Regions from separate parts of the Amycolatopsis sp. SB7-3 genome, predicted to be linked through region 1. Evidence: riboswitches for the same ligand, from Rfam matches in the RefSeq annotation. Region 1 holds a riboswitch; each other region holds the start of a gene.
What was found. A riboswitch is a leader RNA that binds a small molecule or an ion and turns the genes downstream of it on or off. The one in region 1 is predicted to bind S-adenosylmethionine.
Positions count from the first base shown of each region.

Region 2: linked by a shared signal. The riboswitch ahead of AB8M46_RS06155 (methionine ABC transporter ATP-binding protein) and the one ahead of thrC (threonine synthase) in region 1 are both predicted to bind S-adenosylmethionine.
Region 3: linked by a shared signal. The riboswitch ahead of AB8M46_RS39590 (aminotransferase class V-fold PLP-dependent enzyme) and the one ahead of thrC (threonine synthase) in region 1 are both predicted to bind S-adenosylmethionine.

Region 1 is NZ_JBFPJQ010000006.1:34,761-36,956, reverse strand. It holds gene holA (DNA polymerase III subunit delta) at 1-681, opposite strand, end outside; SAM riboswitch class I at 817-950, shown strand; gene thrC (threonine synthase) at 964-2,196, shown strand, end outside.
Region 2 is NZ_JBFPJQ010000001.1:1,270,576-1,272,771, reverse strand. It holds gene rsmA (16S rRNA (adenine(1518)-N(6)/adenine(1519)-N(6))-dimethyltransferase RsmA) at 1-597, shown strand, start outside; SAM riboswitch class I at 845-935, shown strand; gene AB8M46_RS06155 (methionine ABC transporter ATP-binding protein) at 1,149-2,159, shown strand.
Region 3 is NZ_JBFPJQ010000011.1:59,430-61,625, reverse strand. It holds gene AB8M46_RS39590 (aminotransferase class V-fold PLP-dependent enzyme) at 1-937, opposite strand, end outside; SAM riboswitch class IV at 970-1,084, opposite strand; gene AB8M46_RS39585 (M23 family metallopeptidase) at 1,213-1,896, opposite strand; gene AB8M46_RS39580 (potassium/proton antiporter) at 2,028-2,196, opposite strand, start outside.

The DNA.
Region 1 (2,196 bases):
CATCGCCCAGCGCAGCGACTCCAGCGCCGCCGCCTTGTCACCGGCGACGGCCTTCTCGGCGACGGCGAAACCGTTCACGTCCGCGCGGCCACGGTGGTAGCGCCGGACGGCCTGCTCGTCGACCGCCCCGCCGGCGTCCGCGACGAGCTGGGTCGCCGCCGACGACAGCTCGCGCAGATCCGAGCCGACGGCGTCGATCAACGCGAGCACGGCCGCACCGTCGATCTTCCCGCCGACCCGGCGGACCTCGTTGCGGACAAAGGATTCCCGCTCGGCGGCCTTGGTCAGCTTCGGGCATTCGACGACCTCCGCGCCCGCCTTCTTCAAGGCGGCTGGAAGCCCTTTCGCGGCCTTGCTCCGGCCGCCTCCGCTGTGCACGACGACGAGCACGATGCCGTCGGCGGGCGCCTTGACGTAGGCCATCACCCCGTCGGCGAGCTCCTGCGAGATGTCGTGCGCGGATTCGAGGACGATCACCCTGCCCTCGGCGAACAGCGAAGGGCTGACCATTTCCGCGAGCGCCGGGACTGTGAGGTCCGACACCCGGATCCGGGTGAGATCCGCCGTCGGATCGGCCGCTTTGGCCGCGTCCGAAGCACTGCGGACCGCACGTTCGATCAGCAGCTCTTCCTCACCGAGAACCAGGACCAGCGGCGATGGGGCGGAAGCTTGCGTCGTCACGGTGACGATCCTGCCACTCGTCCTCTCGTGTGCTTTGTCCGGTGATGTGTTCCGGGCACGGTGGCCCCACCTGAGGCTCATGTCGTACGGTGTTGGCGAGGCGACGCGCTGACGCGCGTGCCGACAATCGAATACCGCTCATCCAGAGGGGCAGAGGGAACGGCCCGATGAAGCCCCGGCAACCGGCGTCAGCCTGTCATCCCGCGATCGCGGGGTAGCTGACGAACACGGTGCCAATTCCGGCCCGCCACCGGCGGGGCAGATGAGGAAAGGAACCTCGTGATGACCGCAACCCTCGGCACGACCTCCACCACCAAGACCCCGGATCTCGGACCGGCAGTCGAACTGGTGTCGAAGGAAGAGGGACACCGGCAGCCGCTCGCCCCCGAATTCGTTTCCGCCGAGGACTTCTCGCCGCTCGAGGTCGCCTACGACTTCGGCCGCGTGCGCCGCGAGGACATCGAAGCCGGACCGAAGAACATCTGGCGCTACAAGAAGCTCCTTCCCGTTCCGTCGAATGTCGAAGAAATCCCCAACACCGAACCCGGCGCCACCCGGCTCATCCAGGCCGACAGGCTCGCGAAAGCCTTGGGTGTCAAGAAGGTCTGGGTCAAGGACGACACCGGGAACCCCACCCACTCGTTCAAGGACCGCGTGGTCGCCGTCGCGCTGGCCGCCGCCCGCGAATTCGGATTCGACGTGCTGGCCTGTCCGTCGACCGGCAACCTGGCCAACGCCGTCGCCGCCGCGGCGGCCCGCGCGGGCTGGCGGTCGGTCGTGCTGATCCCGAAGACCCTCGAACGCGCCAAGATCCTCACCACCGCCGTGTACGACGGCGACCTGATCGCGGTCGACGGCAACTACGACGACGTGAACCGGCTCGCCACCCAGCTCGCCGCCGAGCAGGAGAGCTGGGCGTTCGTCAACGTGAACGTCCGGCCCTACTACTCGGAAGGCTCCAAGACGCTGGCCTTCGAGGTCGCCGAACAGCTCGGCTGGCGGCTTCCCTCCCAGATCGTGGTGCCGATCGCCTCCGGTTCCCAGCTCACCAAGGTGGACAAGGGTTTCCGCGAGTTCGGTCAGCTCGGCCTCGTCGACGAGACGCCGTACAAGGTGTTCGGCGCGCAGGCCACCGGCTGCTCCCCCGTCTCGGCGGCCTTCCGCGCCGGTCACGACGTCGTCCAGCCGGTCAAGCCGGACACGATCGCCCGGTCGCTGGCGATCGGGAACCCGGCCGACGGCCCCTACGTCCTCGACGTGGTCAACCGCACCGGTGGCGCGATCGAAGACGTCACCGACGAAGAGGTAGTCGAGGGCATCCGGCTGCTCGCCCGCACCGAGGGCATCTTCACCGAGACCGCGGGTGGCGTGACCGTCGCGACGGCCAAGAAGCTCATCGAGACCGGCAAGCTCAACCCGGACGAGGAGATCGTCCTGCTGATCACCGGTGACGGCCTCAAGACCCTCGACGCCGTCGAGGACAAGATCGGCCCGAAGGCCACCGTCAGCGCCTCG
Region 2 (2,196 bases), on a different contig from region 1:
CTGGCGGGGCGATTGCCGAATACCGCCGCCGAACGGGGCGGAGCCGAACGATTGACGGTCGTCGGCGCGGACGCGTTGCGGATCACGGCGGACGACCTGCCCGCGAGTCCGACGGCGCTCGTCGCGAATTTGCCGTACAACGTTGCGGTTCCGGTCGTGCTTCACCTGCTGGCCGAGCTGCCGTCGCTGACCAGTGGCCTCGTGATGGTCCAGACCGAAGTGGCGGACCGGATGGCGGCCGGTCCAGGGAGCCGGACTTACGGCGTCCCCAGCGTCAAGCTCGCGTGGTACGGAAAGGCGCGCAAGGTCGCCGCGGTGCCTCGCGCGGTGTTCTGGCCCGTTCCGAACGTGGACTCCGCACTGGTCGCTTTCGAGCGGGGTGAGGTGGTCTCGTCCGTGGACCGCGAGCGATTGTTCGCGGTGGTCGACGCCGCCTTCTCCCAGCGGCGGAAGACCTTGCGCGCCGCGTTGGCGTCATGGGCCGGTTCCGCCGAACGCGCGGGGGCGCTGCTCGAGAAGGCGGGTATCGATCCCAAGACGCGCGGTGAGCAGTTGGATGTCCACCAGTTCGCGCGGATCGCCGCAGCCGCGGGTTGACCGCCTGCTAGGGATGTGACCGGCACCGCGCGAACGCCCCTCGGCCCAGGTCAGCACGAGTGCGTAAGTCTTCCTCTCGATCTGTATGAGCCGGCATTGTCTTAGCAGGTAGCACGCCTGGGGCAGGCCGAAGGCGCCCGCCTTTGTTCCAATATATGGACAGCGCATCCTGTATGATGGACGCGACCAGACGTGTGATCTGCGCCTACGCGCTTGCTTTCATCCAGTGGGATCGGTTTTACTCAGTGAGCCATCCCGAGCGACTGAGAGACCTGGCTCGCCGAAGTCGCAGCAACCACCCTCCACAGGGCAGGTGCTACAGCCAGGACCGATGGAGGCTGTGCCTAATGAACAGGGTCACCCACCCGCTCCTGCTGACCAGGCGACGTGTCGTCGATGAAGGTCGCCGCACGGTAAGTGCGTGTCGACGCTCCACCGTTACTGCCTGAGTCCTTCTCCCTTACCTCTGAAAACCGTCCGTTTCCGGACGGTCACTCGGTGACGGTCGGCGCGCTCGAAAGAAGCAGCGCCCCATTCGCATGGAGCCTCTCGTGATCACTGTCGAAAACCTGTCCAAATCCTTTCCCCTCAACGGAAATCCCGTCGTCGCGCTGCGCGATGTGAGCGTGGACATCCAGGCGGGCTCGCTGTTCGGAGTCGTCGGCCCGGCCGGCTCCGGCAAGTCGACCCTCGCTCGTTGCATCGGTCTTCAGGAGCGCCCCGACCGCGGCGTCGTCCGCCTCGACGGCCTCAACACCGGGACCCTCGACGGACGCCGCCTGCGCGAGATCCGGCGGCAGGTCGGTGTCGTGAGCACCAAACCGGAATTGCTCGCTGAGCGCACCATCGCCGGCAACATCGCTTCCCCGCTCGAACAGCTCGGTCTCGACGGGCCGCAGCGCCGCAACCGGGTCGGCAACCTGCTCGACCTGGTCGGTCTCACCCCTCGGGCGGGGCAGCGGCCGGGCGACCTGTCCGAAGGGCAGCTGCGTCGAGTCGCCATCGCCAAAGCGCTGGCCGCCGGGCCGTCCGTGCTCTTGGCCGACGACCCGACCGCCGGTGTGCAGTCCGAGGAGACCGGCGCGGTCCTGACCGTGCTCGACCGGGCCCGTGCCGAGCTCGGAGTCACCGTGCTGCTCACCACTCCCGACGCCGGCGTGGTTCGCCGTGTCTGCGACGACGTCGCGGTTCTGGAGGCTGGGGCGATCATCGAACGCGGGACCGTGCTCGACCTGGTCTCCGACCCGAACAGCCGGACCGCGCAGGCGCTGCTTCCCGCGATCGAGACCGGGCGGGCGCAGGCCTCGAAGTACGACCGGGCTGTGGACGTCGTGCTCGTCGGCTTCGCTTCGGTCGGTGCGCTCCTCCCGGAGGCCGCCGGTCGCTTCGACGTCGAACTCGCCACCATCGGCGGCGGCCTGACCCGGATCGGCGACACGCCGGTGGGCCGGTTCCGTCTCGGTGTGCGGGGTGAGCGCGCGGACGCCGCGCTCGCCTGGATCGCCGAACGCGGCGGCCACGTGACCCACCCGGTCCGCGGACCGCAGGGTGTCGCTGCCTGATTCCTCCACGAACGGGCCGCTCAGGACGAAATCCGTC
Region 3 (2,196 bases), on a different contig from region 1:
CCTCTTCGTGGGCGACGATGCCGTCCCAGTTCGCGGCCAGCGTCTCGCAGGCGACACCGAGCGCGTAGACGCCGACAGTGTTGGGAGAACCGGCTTCGTGCCGCTCAGGTCCGGAATTCCAGACCACGGAGTCATGGCTGACGAGCTTCGTCGCGCCGCCGCCGGCGAGGTACGGCTGGGCCGCGCGCAGCCAGTCCGCGCGGCCGATCAGCGCGCCGGCGCCGAAAGGTGCGTACAGCTTGTGGCCCGACAACGCGACGTAGTCGACGTCCAGTTCGCGCACCGAGATCTTCCGGTGCGGCGCGAGCTGCGCCGCGTCGAGTGCGATCCGGGCGCCGTGCCGCCGCGCGACGGCCGCGATCTCCTTGACCGGCAACAGTTCGCCGGTCACGTTGGACGCGCCGGTGAGCACGACCAGCCGCGGCCCCTGCGGGCAGTCCGCGAGCGCTTCGTCCACAGCGGACACCGCGGCGAGCCGGGTGCGCGGCGTCTCGACCCGGCGGACGTTCGGCCCCTTCCACGGCAGCAGCGCGGCGTGGTGCTCGGTGTCGAACACGACGACCGACGTGTGCTTCGGCAGGCTGCGGGCGAGAAGGTTGAAGGAATCGGTGGTGTTGCGGGTGAACACGACGGTGTCGGTCGATCGCGCGTCGACGAAGTTCCGCAGGATTCCGCGCGTCCGCTCGTAGAGCTTGGTGGAGACCTGCGAGGCGAACCCGGCCCCGCGGTGCACGCTGGCGTACCAGGGCAGGAACTCGTCGACCGCGGCCCGCACCTTGTCCAGACAGGGTGCGCTCGCCGCGTGGTCGAGGTTGGCGTAACCGATGTCGCCGCCGGTGACCAGCGGAACCCGCAGACCGGCACCCGCGACCGTCGGGATTTCGTGCGTGGCAACGGTTTCAGCAGGGGTGCTGGTGCGTTCGAGAGCGAGAGTCATCGTCATCCTCCGGGCCAGGGGACCCGACGAGGATCCCGCGCTTGCCCGTCGCACCACGCGACGAGCCAGGTCCTCACCCGGGGCACCCCACCGCGGTAGGAGGGTTGCCGGTCAGCTAGCCGGGGCTTGACGCTGACACTCGTGACCTACGGACGAAGTTAGCGGATGGGCGGGCGATCGAGCCAGCCCTCGTCCGCATCTTGAGACGCCGCTCACGTGTCCCGCGAGCGGGAAACACCGCTGCCCGGCGCCGCGCCGCGCCGGGCAACGGCAGGTCAGACCCGGAATCGGCCGGGCAGTCCGATGGTCGCGCGGGAGGAGAGCTCGGTCGCGGTACCCGAGTACTGATCGGTCCCCGCGGTGAACCGCCAGCCGCCGAAGGTCTTGCCGTCGACCGCCTCGCCGTAGGCCTCGGCGACCGTGGTCGAGACCTCGTCGTAGGACTTGCCGTTCCAGTTGCCGGCGCCGACCCCGAAGTCGCGCGAGTCGCCGCCCTGCGCGGCGGCCGTGGGCAGGGTCCACAAGGTGAAGTGCACGTGGGCGCCGGTGCTGCTGCCACCGCAGGGCAGCGCGTTGCCGGTCCGGCCGAGGGCGTCGCCGGGGACGACCTGCTGGCCGTCGGTGACCGAAATGTTCTCCATGTGGTAGTACCCGGTGCGCCAGCCGCCGTCGTGGTCGACGGTCACCCAGTCGCCGCCGGAGCAGTGCTGGATCCGGACAGTGCCCGCCAGCGGGGCGCGAACGGTGCTGTCGCCGGGGCTGAAGTCGATGGCGTTCTTCACGCCGGAGTTCCCGTTGTCCGAGTGGATCCCCGCCGAGTAGACCGATTGGCCCGTCTCGAAGGGCAGCCCGAACGCGGGAAAGGCACCGGCCGCCGTGGCCGTCGGAGCGGAGAGAGCCACTCCGACGAGTGCCACCGCGGCCCCCAGACCGGCGAACCGCACAGGAAGTTTCGTCACCTTGCGTACTCCTTACCCCGTGACACTCACCCATTCGATGGAGTCGATTGCCGGGAAAGTAATCCAAAAGGAGTACGAAAGGGAAGAATTTTCTGAGATCAACCGACGAACAGCTGGTGCCGGTTCGTGACCTACTGGCCGGATTCGCCCTTCCACCTGGCCAGACGGCCGGCGCGGTCGACGGCTCGCAGGCGTCGTTCGGCCGTGTCACGGGCTTCAGCGGTGGTCACGACGAGTAACTGGTCGCGTTCCTGAAGCCGCGTGTTCTTGTTCGGCGTGAAGCCCGTGCCGTCGCGGACG